DNA from 3 places in the Paenibacillus mesotrionivorans genome. Region 1 is predicted to be linked to each of the others. Evidence: riboswitches for the same ligand, from Rfam matches in the RefSeq annotation. Region 1 holds a riboswitch; each other region holds the start of a gene.

Region 1 (4,323 bases):
CACACACATGGAGTACATGCCAAATTGGCTTAAACCAGGAGCGGGAGGACGATCATATGGGACGGCGGCACCGATACGGCGGTCTCGCGGCAGCAGCGGCCTTCGTCTGGCTGGCCGGGGCAGGGCTTGCAGCTGCGGAACCGGCAGGGGCAGATGCGGAGGTTTCAGCTCCCCAGGCCGCTGCAGCGGCCGATCAGGCCTATGGGGAACGCAAGGCCCTGTTTGAGGAAACCAGCACCATTACAGGCATCAGGTGGTTTGATTTGGCCGCGGCCGATCAATATGAACGCACCATGAACTTTGTGAAGAAGCGCACACCGGGCGACGGACTGGTGGCCGTTTATTTCTCACCGGAGGACTGGGCGGGGTTGGCTAATCCGGACCGGACGGATACCAGTCCGTTAGGGATTGCGGCATTCGGCGGCAAAGGTCTGGACGGAAACGGGGATGGGCGGGCGGACCGGAACAGCGATCTGGACAGGCTGGCAGCCTTCGCGCGGCAGATTACCAAATTCGGGACGGATGAGGAAAACTTCCGGATCGGGTTATGGGAATATTACCAGAATAACCGGGCGGTCGAACGGATTCTCCAGTTTTCCAAAATTTATGCCGCCTACGGTACCCTGGATTTGTTTACCCACGCATTTCCTCTCCCGCTGGGGGCGGATTATTCGTACCGGGATACCTGGGGCGCCAGCCGCGGGTGGGGAGGCGACCGGATTCATGAGGGAACCGACCTCTTCGCCCACCATGGTGTTCCAGTCCGCAGCACCTGCTACGGAATTATTGAGGTCATGGGCTGGAATCCCTTCGGCGGATGGAGAGTAGGTATCCGGGATCTGAATAATGTGTATCATTATTACGCCCACCTCTCCGGCTTCAGCAAGGAGGTCAAAACCGGCGATGTGGTCAAGCCTGCACAGGTGATCGGCTGGGTGGGAAGCTCCGGCTACGGCAAACCCGGCACCTCCGGGAAATTCCCTCCGCATCTGCATTTTGGCCTGTACCGGGATAACGGCTTGGCCGAATGGTCCTTCGACCCTTATTCCCACCTCAAAAAATGGGAGCGGGAGGAACGGGCCGCAGGCCGCAAAAAGAAATAAAAAAAGCCGGGGGATCGCTCCTCCGGCCTTGCTGTTTATTAGTAGCTCTTAGCGGCAACGTACTTGCTGCTGTCCTTGGCGAAGGCGGCGCTTCCGCTGCCTGCATCCACGGTGGTATCTACAGTTACCCATGCCCCGTTCAGAAGCACTTCGTTCCAGGCGTGGTATACGTTGACATATTCCGATGTGCCCATCATCAGCTTGGTGGGTACCCCGACGCTGCGGGTCATGGCGGCAAAAAGGGAGGAATAGTCGTAGCAGATGCCTGTCCCGTCCACCAATACTTGGCTCAGGTTAGGAATGTACCCGGTAGCAACATTGGCAGCCAGCTCATAATCATAGGTTACAGAACCGATAATATAGTCATAAATGGCCTTGACCTTGGCTTCGTCTGTGTTCAAGCCTGCAGTCAATTCCTTCGCCTTTGCTACAACATCGGTAGCCGCAGCCCAGTTTACATTTTGGGTCGAATTCAGGTAAACGGCATTGGCATCGGCCAGCACAACATCTTTGGTTGCCGAGTATACACTCTTGTACTTGTTGCCGGTGGTATTCTCCAGTACGGCAATTTTGTAGGTTCCATCGCCCAGTTGAAGCGGGAAGCTTTCTTCGGTTCCGTTATTCTTCAAGTCATAGGTGTAGCTTGTCCCGTCCTTGGTAACCATGACCTTGACCCGGGCACCGGAATCCGCTTGGTATTGGACGCCGATGGATCCGGCTGAGAGCTTGCTGTCATTCAACCAGGATGCGGCAGATGCGGCGGATGCATATGCGAAAAGCATACTTGCTGCGACAATAGACGTGATGAACTTCCGCATACAAAAAACCTCCTTCGGGAGCTGGCTGCCATTCTTCTGACGAAGGGAAGGCCCTTTAGCTTTGCGTCCCTGCTTTTCAGCAGGTTTGCCGTTATCGGTGTAGGCTTGGGTGATGCCTTAAAAATGAAAAAAGCCAATTGCATTCGGTAGCTGGCTGCCATCCTTCTTGGGAAGGGAAGACCCTGTAGCTTTGCGTCCCAGCCTTTCGGCAGGTTTGCCATTTATCGTGTATTGCCTTTGGTTTTAATCTATCAGAAATTCGACATTTTTTCAATAGAGTTGTAGAAAAATATGCTAGTACCTATAGCCTGTCCTTCACAGGAAAGACATTTTTTTTGAATGACAAAAAAGCTGCCGGAATCTCTGTCCGGCAGCTTTCTTTGGCCTGTGATTTGGGTTACTTCTTCAAACGGAATCTCCGCAGGGAAACTCCCGCAACCAGCAGGCCTATTCCTGCCAATTGCCACAGCAATCTCCGCTCCTCGCCGGTTTTGGGTAAGGTGGCTATCTCCGGCGCAGGGGTCAAGCCTCCCAAGGGGACCTCCTCCACATCGATTTCGATAAGCAGGTCTTCCCCGTTGCCATCCTTGTCCACGATATTGACTGTAAAGGAATCCTTCCCGGTATATCCAGGATCAGGCGTATACAGCCAGCTGCCGGTATCGTCCACGCTCAATGTGCCATGCCCCGGGGGTTTGGCAATATCCACCTTTCCTCCCTCCGGTACCGGTACGGAGCCTCCCTTAGGCGTGTCCTGATCCGTAATTTCGGTCAAGGGTGTCGGAGTAGGGGACGGCGTCAGCGTTGGTTTCGGTGTTCCAGGCTCCGGTGTAACACTGGGAGACGGGCTGGCCGAAGCCTCTGTGGTGGCTTGAGGCGTCGGGGTGGCCGTCACTGCAGGCGTCGGGCTGGCGCTGGGGCTGACAGTGGGACTGGGAGTCGGGGTGCTTGGTTCCTCCCCTGACCCGCCTGAATTCCCATCAGGTGTCGGCGTCGGCGTTGCTGTCGGTGTCGGCGTTGCCGTTGGTGTTGCTGTCGGCGTTGCTGTCGATGTCGGCGTCGGTGTTGCTGTCGGCGTTGCTGTCGGTGTTGCCGTTGGTGTTGCCGTTGGTGTTGCCGTTGGTGTTGCCGTCGGTGTTGCCGTTGGTGTTGCCGTCGGTGTTGCCGTCGGTGTTGCCGTCGGTGTTGCCGTCGGTGTTGCCGTTGGCGTAGCCGTCGGTGTTGCCGTTGGCGTAGGTGTTGGCGTCACAGACGGAAGCTTCTCATTGGTCAGCACCGTGGTAACCGCGGCGGTATTGATGGTGATATTGTGGGACGCCGTGTCCAAACGGTAGCCAACCGGCGCCTTAACCTCCTTCAGCACGTAGCTGCCCCCGTACAACCGGGTAAATACAATTTCGCCCTGAGCATCCGTCTTCCCGCTGGCCACATAAATCTCGCCTGAACCGGATTTGCGGTACAGATCGAATTCCGCGCCGGCAAGCCGCACATTGGAATCCGCCGCATCCTTTTTCACAACAGTAAGATTGGCATTGGTGATGCCGCCGCTTCCGGTCCCTTCCCCGGAGGAAAATTTAACCACAACATTCGTGGTATTGCTGGTTTTGGTGCTGGTCACATTGGTGCCGGACAACAGGGCGGTATTCGACACCGTTTCATTGTTATTGGCAATGACCAGACTTTGATATTCCAGAATATAGGGTTTGGTGATGGTATTCAGGAAGATCAGCTCAAATACAGGCTTGCCATCCTTGTCCTGGCTGTAATTAAGGGTGTAATCCGTCCCCTTCTGCAAAAGAGTGGCCCCTTTGGTCACATTAACCTTGGTGGGATCGGAAGAATTCTGGCTGACCACCGTGTTGTACACCTTGAAGGAATCCTGTACAAACATCTGGTTGGCTGATCCCGTATCCGTAATAACGGCATTTTCGATGGTGGATTGGTTCCGGTTAATATGGATGGTCCAATTGATCCGGTCCCCGCTTTGGGCTCCCGACTTGGTGACATATTCATTGGTATAGGGAATGTTCACCGATGCAGTCAGATTTTCCGACTTGGGTACCGCCCCGTCGTACAGGTTAGCGGTATCCGACGCATTGGTATCCACCAGCACGTTCTCCAGGCTTGTTTTGTAAACCAGGTAATAGCCCTTGGTAATCGGTTGGTCAAATGCCACTGTCAGCGTATTTCCGTTGGCAGCATCAGGAAGAGTAACCGTGAACCCGCTAGTGATCTCGGCACCTTTGGTTGTATTGCCATCCGGTGCAATGGTCATGGCGTAGACCTTAACCGATTGGCCAATAAGCTTCTGGGGCGCTTCGATCACATCCTTGACCACCGCATTCTGGAGCGTCCACAGGTTGTAGTTGAAGCCAACCTCCCAGTTTAGCTCCTTCTTCACG
Region 2 (4,323 bases), on a different contig from region 1:
TACGCTGTCCTCCGCTTATTGCTCTTCCGTAATAGTCTGTCATGCTCTAATTATAGCAGGCTTCCGGGAGGAAGAGAACGGACATTCTTGTGCATTTCCTGGAAAATGGACAATGCAGGGCAGAAAAGAAAACGCTTCAGGCTTCTCCGTATTATTCCGCAGGATGCTTATGTTACAATAAAGAACAACAGGGTTTGAATGCGGAGGCGCTTATGGAATCTATTCGGGAAAATATACAGTACCAGCATCCATTTTTGGCGGTGAAAATTTTTGATGCCGTCCGTTCCTGCCAGCCGTACCAGAAGGTGACGCGCTGGCATTACCATAAGGAAATCGAGCTGATTCTGATGCTCCAGGGGCGCTACGGCTTCTATCTCAACGAAACCCCCGTTGTCCTGCAGCCCGGAGAGCTGATTCTTATCGGGTCTAATGAGCTGCACACGGATTATCCCTGCGACAACGGCTCTTATCTGGTGTTTCAATTTGATATCCAGGAGCATCTGGAAAACAGCGGTTTGCCTTATTACCGCTACTTTGCCGATCCTTCCGTCCCTCTTAGCAGGCTGAATTACATATTCCAGGAAAACCATGAGGTACGGCAGACGGTTGCCCGCTGCATCCAATCCATCAACGAGGAATTTCTGGCCAAGCAGGACGGCTACGAAATCGCCATCAGCATCCAGATCAAGCAGATCATTCTATCTTTGCTCCGCGCGGATTCACGGAAGGTCATCCCGTCCCGGGAGAATTCCGACATTATCCGGCTGCGTCCGGTTCTGGATTACATCGATATACACTTGAGCGACAAGCTCCAGGTGGAGGAAGCCTGCAAGCTGGCTAATATGAGCTACCATTATTTTGTGAAGTATTTCAAAAAAACCATGGGGATTTCCTTCGTGGATTATATTACCCTCAAAAAAATCAGGCGGGCCGAGCGGCTGCTGCTTACCAAGGATCTGAGCATTTCCCAGATCGGGGAAGAGGTGGGGATGTCCAACATGGCCCACTTCTACAAGATGTTCCGCAAATTCAAGGCATGCTCCCCTAATGAATTCCGCAAGAAGATGCTGTTTGATACGGCGGGTAGGCAGGAGGAGTTGAATCCACCGGAGGCTAAAGCACCACAAAGTTTCCAAAATTTTTCAGTGTGTCAATAGGTACCGGGGCATGAAGGAAATGACATAAATCGAGTCTGTTGCTCTATATTCGACAAGTACCCCCTCAATTTATAATGGGATTACGAAGACATCGACGACCCGGTTTTCCGATAAAGGCAAACCCGGCGAAAGCCGGTGACGCAAAGCTACAGGGGCTGCCCCGCTTAAGCGGAATGCCTGCCAGCTGCCGAACAGAAGATACCCTCAGGGGCACTCTTTCGGCCGGAAGAGTGCTCTTTCGATGACTTCGACATTATACCTAATGGAGGGTTCCACATGATGAAACGCACCCTGTCTCTGCTTCTTGCCGTCACCTTCCTCATTATGCTTCTTCCCCTCACCGCAGCAGCCGCCGAGGACGAGGTCCCCACGAAGGGCAAGGTAATCGCTGGCGTCAGCTTCCGGTCCCAGCCTTCAACCTCAAGTACGCTCTACCGGCTGCTCAAGAAAAACGAAACAGTTAAGGTCCTGGATGAAATAAACCCCTACTGGTACCGGATTGAGGATCAGAACGGCCAACAAGGTTTTGTCTCCGCCAGTGACAAATACATAGAGATCACCAGTAACGCAGAAGTCATTTACGGTGTGAATATGAGAAAAGCCCCTTCCACCTCAGGCGATGTTGTCCGTATGCTCACGAAGGGCGAAGAGCTGCTGGTTCTGGAGAAGGCCAATGACAGCTGGTTTAAAGTCAGAGATGCCGCAGGTGTCGAGGGGTATGCCAGCGCCGGCACCAAATACATAAAGCTGAATACCAACGTCTACAAAATGAAGCTGAGCAAGTCGGACCTGATTGAAGCCTTTATCGCTGAAGGCATGAAGTATATGGGCACGCCTTATGAGTTCGGCTCCACCCGGTTTGACATTACCACCTTTGACTGCTCTGACTTTGTGCTGCAGGCCTTCTGGAATGTGACCGCACTGCCATTCCTGCCGACTCCCGCGGTCAGGCTGCATACGTCCAGGAGCTGGGCGGAATTGAGATGGATTGGAAGAATCTCAAACGCGGCGATCTGATGTTCTTTATGTCCTACGCCGGCTCCAAAGCCTCGGACTATGCCAATGTCAATCCCATGACCGAGGAAGTGACCCATGTGGCCATCTACCTGGGCGACGGCCAGATGCTGCATACCTATTCGCCCGAATCCGGCGGAGTGCGCATCGACACCATCGAGGGGAAAACCTGGGCATACCGCTACCTATACGGCGGAAGCTTTATCCGGTAATACTGTAAATATTTACTTGACGTATTCCGGGCATGTCTGATAAGATAACCTCACTTGAATAAACGGATCATTAGTTTTGCGAAGGACGCAAACTTGGGAATTTCCCCGGTTTGCGTCCTTTTTTTCGTCCGGCATAAAGGAGAGGGAGCGTTGACCAGAAGAAGAAATTTAGGCTACAGCCTTGTGGCGGGATTGCTGGCAGTGCTGTTGGTCTACGGTGTGTACATGATTTTAATCCGGCAGGTGGAGCTGCAGCAAACGGTGCGCATTGTAGCCCCGAAGGATTTTATTCCCGCCGGAACCCGGCTGGAGGCAGGGATGCTGGAGCTGGTCACCGTTGTCAAAAGCGGGCTGCGTCCAGGCATGCTCGAGACGGTGGAGTCCGCTGTGGGCAAATGGGCGCTGGTTCCCCTGGGAACACGTGAGCCAATCCTGGATTGGAAGATAGACCGGTTTTCCCTGCTGCCCGCTCCCGGACAAGCCACCTTTCCCGTCCCCAAGGAATATGTGCTGTCCATTCCGGGAGGAATCCGGGCGGGGGACCAGGTGGCGGTTTATGCTACCGGCAAAAGCGGCACGGTCCGCCTGCTGGAGGAGGCGGTAACGGTGGCCTCCATCAAGTCCTCCGCCAATACGGAGGTGGATGATCCCAAGGAGCCGAGCATTATCGCCAAGGTGAATAACGACAAGGAGAAGCTGTATACCTCCCGTAGGGATGCCAATGGTAAGGCGGAGCAGCTGAATTTGAACCTGACCGAGGACCAATGGCGCGTGATCGACGAAGCCTGCGGAACGAAGCAGAACAAGCTGGTAATCGCCTTCCTGTCCGCATCCAAGCCGGAGGAGGAAGGAGGAGAGAAGCCATGAACGGAAACGGGAAGCTGATTGTGTTTACCGGCTCCACCCCCAATATCGGGACCACGGTAGTGGCCTTTGGCACTGCGGTCCTGCTGGCCCGGCTGTCAGGCGAACCGGTGGGGCATCTATGCCTGAATTTGAAAAGCTCAAAGCTGCACCATTATGCGGGTTTAGATCCTTGCCCACCCGGGGTGGACCAGATCCGGGCGGAAATGCGCTCCGGGGGATTGACCCCCGGTTTCCTGAAGTCCCGCATGGTACAGGTTAAGGGAGTACCAGGTGTTCACGTTCTGTTTGGCTCGCTCCAGCGGGAGCAGGCGGAGTTTTTTCAGCCGGAGGATATCAGCCATCTGCTGGACATCGCCACGCAGTGTTTTCCGCGATGTGTGGTGGAAGTCAATGCCTATTGGGATAACGCCGCCACGCTTGCAGCGCTGATGCAGGCGGATGAACGTATTCTGGTCACATCCACGGAGCTGGGGCATTTCCAGGAGGACGTAAACCGTGGCCTAAAGCAGATGGCCCCCATGTTCGGTGTGAGCTCCGAACAGTTCCTGCTGGCGGTCACACAGCATAACCGCAGCGACGGCCTGACCCCGCAGGATGCGGCCAAGGAAACGGGCATGCGTCTTGCGGCTGTGGTGAAGGCGGACCCGGAGCTCAGGCGGCTGCTGGGCCAGGGCAGGCTGGCTGAATATATCGGCGGCAATGATGGGATTACCCAGGCGCTTCTGTCCCTGTGCGCTGAGCTGGGGGTCTCCCCCAAGGAGCCGGCTTCTGGGGAAGGGATATGGGCTTTGCTCGGACGGCAAAGCCGGCTTTTCCTGGGAGGGCGGACCCCACGCAGGAACCAATGAATATGAGACTGCAGCCCATGCTGCGGTTCCCTATAAGGAGGTTAATATGGAACAACGGTTTTCAGTCCTCTCCTATGCGGACAAACGACGCCAACTGGAGGAGGAAAAAAGCCGCAGGAGCGGAGGCGGGTCTCCCGGCCAGGAAGGGGAGGACAGCTGGTTCCGGGTGTTGATGGACGAGATCCGCAAGGAGCTGGCGGCCCCCCGGGGGAAAACGGAGGAGGA
Region 3 (4,323 bases), on a different contig from region 1:
TCCGCCGCCGCAGGGCGGGATTGCCCTTGGGCTCTTCATAGCCCAAGGCGACGGGACGTTTGGCTCCCTCCTGCAGGAGCCGGGCCATCTCACGGCCGGGAAGCAACTCCGGCGCCAGCTCCCCCGTCCCCAACCGGATGATGCCGGGGTCGGCCTCCATCCGGTTAATGGTCTGGATCACCGGCAAATTGGGCTGATGGCGCCCGCTCTCCGCCACCTGGCCCCAATCCGTTGGCGGGGCGGCCAGAAGGCTCCATGATTCGTTGACCACCCGGGTGCCCCCGCCCGTTTGTCCCTCAACCAGCCCCAGTGCTGCCAGCTCGGCCATGGCCTGTGCCACCGTGCTGCGGTTCACCTGCCACAGCCGTGCCAGAATGCGCTGGGAGGGCAGACGAGCCCCCACCGTCCACTCTCCGCGCAGTATACCCTCCTTGAAATAGCGGACAATTTGCTCCTGCAAGGACAGCTCCCCATACCGGTCCGGCTTCCAGTCCATTGTGCTCCCCCCTGTTTATATGTATTATCTCCCAATTTGGCTGGTTCTCCAACCATCCATTTGGCCGGAGACAAAAAAACAACCCTGCTATACAATCTGTTTCATAGAAAATGTTCTACCAAACAGAAAGGATGTGCTCCGGTTGTCGGTTCAATTGGCTTCTTCAGCTATTCACGGCTTTATTCTGGCCCTGGGCCTGATTCTGCCTCTGGGGGTGCAGAATGTGTTTATTTTTCAACAGGGGGCCCTTCAGCAATCCTTCCGCAAGGCTCTGCCGGCGGTGCTTACCGCGGCGGTTTGTGATACGCTTCTCATCGGATTGGCGGTAGCGGGTATGTCTCTGGCCGTACTCAATAACAGCTGGCTGGAGACACTATTAATGGCCGCAGGCTCCATTTTCCTGCTGTACATGGGGGCTTCCTTGTGGCGCAAGCAGCCCGGCTCCGCTTCCGGCGAAGCGGCTGTTTATTCCGGCCGCAGGCAGATCGCCTTCGCTGCCTCTGTCTCCCTGCTCAATCCTCATGCCATCTTGGATACCATCGGGGTAATCGGCGGCGCCTCTCTTCAATATGCGGGAGCCGACCGTCTGGTGTTCGCTTTATCATGCATTGTGGTGTCCTGGCTGTGGTTTGCAGCGCTGGCTCTGGCGGGCCGTCTGGCAGGCCGGTGGGATCCATCCGGCAGGCTGACTCTGTTGTTGAATAAAGTCTCCGCGGTAATTGTTGCCGGCATCGGCTTGGGTCTGCTGTACACGGCGGTAACCCGCATGCTGTAACGTGGGTTTTCCCATTTAAAAGCTCTCTATTTAAAAGTCCGCTTATTGGCCTCTTTTTTGGAGGTGGAGAGTGCCGTAATCTGTTCCCGCAGAATAAACGCCCGCAGGGTGTTTATCTTCACATCCTCCATCTCCACGTATTGGGCACCATAATAGGTGCTGCCGATTCCCTTTTCCATCCGGACCACCTTGGCGGTGCAGGCAATGAGGCTGCCCAGCTCCAATTCCAGCTTCAGCTCCGTGTGCTCCTCCAGCCGGAAAGGATCCGGCAGCGTAAACCCGATACCGCTCAGGCTGATATTTTTGATATCAATGGCCATCAATTGGTCCGCTTCCTCAAAGATACCGATAGCCCCCTTGCGTTTCCAGGCGGCCAGCTTCCCGCTTTTGCTGATCTCCACCCGTGGGAACATCCGCTTTTCATTAAACTTCCGCTGATTCTCCGGGGGATTGATCATCATGAGCGATCCCGTATCCTTGCCCACAATCGTAGAAGGAATCAGATACATGCCGGCCGGCGTGTACACGGTTAGCCTCACATTCTCCCCTAGGACAAAACGGTTGGAGTCGCTGATTTCAATCTCCAGCAAATCCCCCTCCACATGAGTCATAATCCCCGTGGAGACAAAGCCGCTTTTTTCCACAACGGTTCTGCAATGGACCAGGATAGTGGAGGAAGGAACCTCCTTCACCTCAGTAAAACCGACTTGCTTCTTCTTCGCTTCGACCCGGCTCATTAACGTCACCAGCCTTTCTATGAATTGTAGGGCGTCCCTTGCTGGGAGATGCGATAAAATGACAAAAAGCCGCCTCCGTCGGAAGCAGCTCTATCGATACAGCTTGCTTACGCCCCGGTGATATTCGGTAACCAGGCGATCCTAGCATTCCACCGGAGTGAACATACCGTAGACCCTAGGCTTTGCGTCCTATCCTTTCGGAATAGTTTGCCTTTTGTCGTATTACGTTGGGCAATTGGGAATCCTTCTAGCACTTTGGACCCTTGTTTTCTTCTATGAAAATAGTATACGGGTTTTCAAGAATGTTTTCAATCCATCACAAAGTCATTTTTTTGTGAATAAAAAAGGGGTGATTGTGATTTCATCTGGGGACGATTAGAATAAGATGTGGAAAAATGAGGCGGTTATTCACATCTATCCACAAAGTTATCCACAGGCTGTGCACAAGATCGAAAACATGTTCGGTTTCTTATCCATAACGGAGGTGGATTTTCATGGATCATGAATACTGGATGCGCCGGGCAATGGAAGAAGCGTACAAGGCGGAAAGCCTGGGAGAAGTGCCTATCGGGGCTATTATTGTGCGGCAGGGGGAAATTGTAGGCAGCGGGTATAATCTGCGGGAAACCACTCTGGACCCCACTGCCCATGCGGAAATGATCGCGATCCGGGAGGCAAGCACCCGTCTGCAGTCTTGGCGGCTGTTGGATTGTACTCTGTACGTTACGCTGGAGCCCTGTCCCATGTGTGCCGGGGCCATTGTGCAATCCCGTGTTCCCACCGTCGTATACGGAGCACCCGATCCCAAGGCCGGCTGTGCCGGCACCCTGATGAACCTGCTGCAGGAGGACCGGTTCAATCACCGGGTGGAGCTGGTAGGCGAGGTGCTGCGTGAGGAATGCGGCGGTATGCTTACCGCTTTTTTCCGCAGGCTGCGCGGCAAGAACAAACCCGGATAAGCAAAAACCGCTCTGTACGGCTTTTAGGCCCGGTGAGCGGTTTTTTGTGTGTAAATGATTTGTTTGTGTAAATGGGATCGGGATTAAAGATCCTCCCGTTTTTCGAAATAACGGATGGACAATCGGAGGGAGACTAAGAACATCAACACTGCCAGGCAAAATAACCCGATAATCCACACATATGGGCTGATTTTCTCCAATGCATCCCAGATGCGTTGCAGCCAGGCAGGTGGCCCAGCGGAAAAATCGAACCGGGAACGGACAGCCGACAGGATTGCGCCGGAGCTCCCCCCTAAGAGAATAAGGCCCATAAAGAAAAAGCGATTATAAACCTGTGCCTTAGCAACACCCATTTTGTACACCATTGGAATTAAAATTGAAACTAGCAAGCTATAGCAACAAGTAACAACTGCGGCGATCAGCAAGTTGACAACCCGATCTTCGTGCGTCTCGAAGGACAATGCCCCTCCCACTATCCCTATTAAGCTAAGTACAGCGGTGGACCCAAGAGCGAGCAGCACCACACTGGCATATTTAGCTTTGACTAATGTAGCTCGCGGCACAGGCAGGCAAATCAGCAGCCGGGTGGCGTGGTTTTTTTCATCCTCGTGCATGGACCGGTTAATGAAGCTGTACACAATCACAAAAACCGGCATCATAACACTGATCATATTATGCTGGTCCATGGCCGTCATATAGAAGAAAAAGAGCAGGCCCATAGCAAAAAACATATACGCCGACCGTCGCTGTATGGCAAAATCCTTCAAAATCAACTGCTTCATGACAGTCTCCCTCCCAGGAATTCAAAACTTGTTATCCGTGCTGCTCCATAAACTCCTCTTCCTCACCCGCCATACGCACCAGCATTTCATCCAGGGTCAGCTTCTCCACCTTATAGTCCGCTGCCGGGAAGCTTCTTTTCCACTCGCGTTCGAATTCGCGGATATCGCGGGTCATGCCGCTGAAGCCGAATTCCCCGCGTTTCATTCCCGCCAATAGACGCTCCAGCCGCGGACCCAGGTACCGGTTGTCCGCCTTCACCAATTTCCATTGATCCAGCACCGTAAGCTTGTCACCGCTGGCAGCAATCCTCCCGTTATGGATAACCGTGATGTAATCCGCCACCTTCTCAATATCCGACGTGATGTGGGAGGAGAAGAAGATGGAGGCCCGCTCGTCCTGGATGATCTCCCGGAACACGTCCAGCAGCTCGCTGCGGATCACCGGGTCCAAACCGGAGGTAGGTTCGTCGAGAATCAGCAGCTCCGGATGATGGGCCATGGCCAATGCGAGGGACAGCTTCACCTTCATCCCCCGGGACAGCTCCTTAATCTTCTTCTTAGGGTCCACCTGGAA

What was found. A riboswitch is a leader RNA that binds a small molecule or an ion and turns the genes downstream of it on or off. The one in region 1 is predicted to bind cyclic di-GMP.
Region 2: it holds a riboswitch for cyclic di-GMP, as region 1 does, so the genes downstream of both, ACI1P1_RS26085 (SH3 domain-containing protein) here and ACI1P1_RS09635 (transglutaminase-like domain-containing protein) in region 1, are expected to answer to the same signal.
Region 3: it holds a riboswitch for cyclic di-GMP, as region 1 does, so the genes downstream of both, ACI1P1_RS20845 (PilZ domain-containing protein) here and ACI1P1_RS09635 (transglutaminase-like domain-containing protein) in region 1, are expected to answer to the same signal.

Annotation. Positions count from the first base shown of each region.
Region 1 covers NZ_JBJURJ010000005.1:312,510-316,832, forward strand. The annotation lists gene ACI1P1_RS09630 (M23 family metallopeptidase) at 57-1,103, shown strand; gene ACI1P1_RS09635 (transglutaminase-like domain-containing protein) at 1,142-1,921, opposite strand; cyclic di-GMP riboswitch class I at 1,935-2,021, opposite strand; cyclic di-GMP riboswitch class I at 2,064-2,150, opposite strand; gene ACI1P1_RS09640 (collagen binding domain-containing protein) at 2,319-4,323, opposite strand, start outside.
Region 2 covers NZ_JBJURJ010000022.1:20,117-24,439, reverse strand. The annotation lists gene ACI1P1_RS26095 (ADP-heptose synthase) at 1-1, opposite strand, end outside; gene ACI1P1_RS26090 (helix-turn-helix domain-containing protein) at 213-1,157, shown strand; cyclic di-GMP riboswitch class I at 1,263-1,349, shown strand; gene ACI1P1_RS26085 (SH3 domain-containing protein) at 1,434-2,174, shown strand; gene ACI1P1_RS26080 (NlpC/P60 family protein) at 2,141-2,383, shown strand; gene ACI1P1_RS26075 (CpaB family protein) at 2,534-3,250, shown strand; gene ACI1P1_RS26070 (AAA family ATPase) at 3,247-4,098, shown strand; gene ACI1P1_RS26065 (ATPase, T2SS/T4P/T4SS family) at 4,145-4,323, shown strand, end outside.
Region 3 covers NZ_JBJURJ010000014.1:177,143-181,465, forward strand. The annotation lists gene ACI1P1_RS20835 (aminotransferase-like domain-containing protein) at 1-496, opposite strand, end outside; gene ACI1P1_RS20840 (LysE/ArgO family amino acid transporter) at 651-1,271, shown strand; gene ACI1P1_RS20845 (PilZ domain-containing protein) at 1,298-2,008, opposite strand; cyclic di-GMP riboswitch class I at 2,132-2,230, opposite strand; gene tadA (tRNA adenosine(34) deaminase TadA) at 2,503-2,967, shown strand; gene ACI1P1_RS20855 (ABC-2 transporter permease) at 3,051-3,749, opposite strand; gene ACI1P1_RS20860 (ABC transporter ATP-binding protein) at 3,781-4,323, opposite strand, start outside.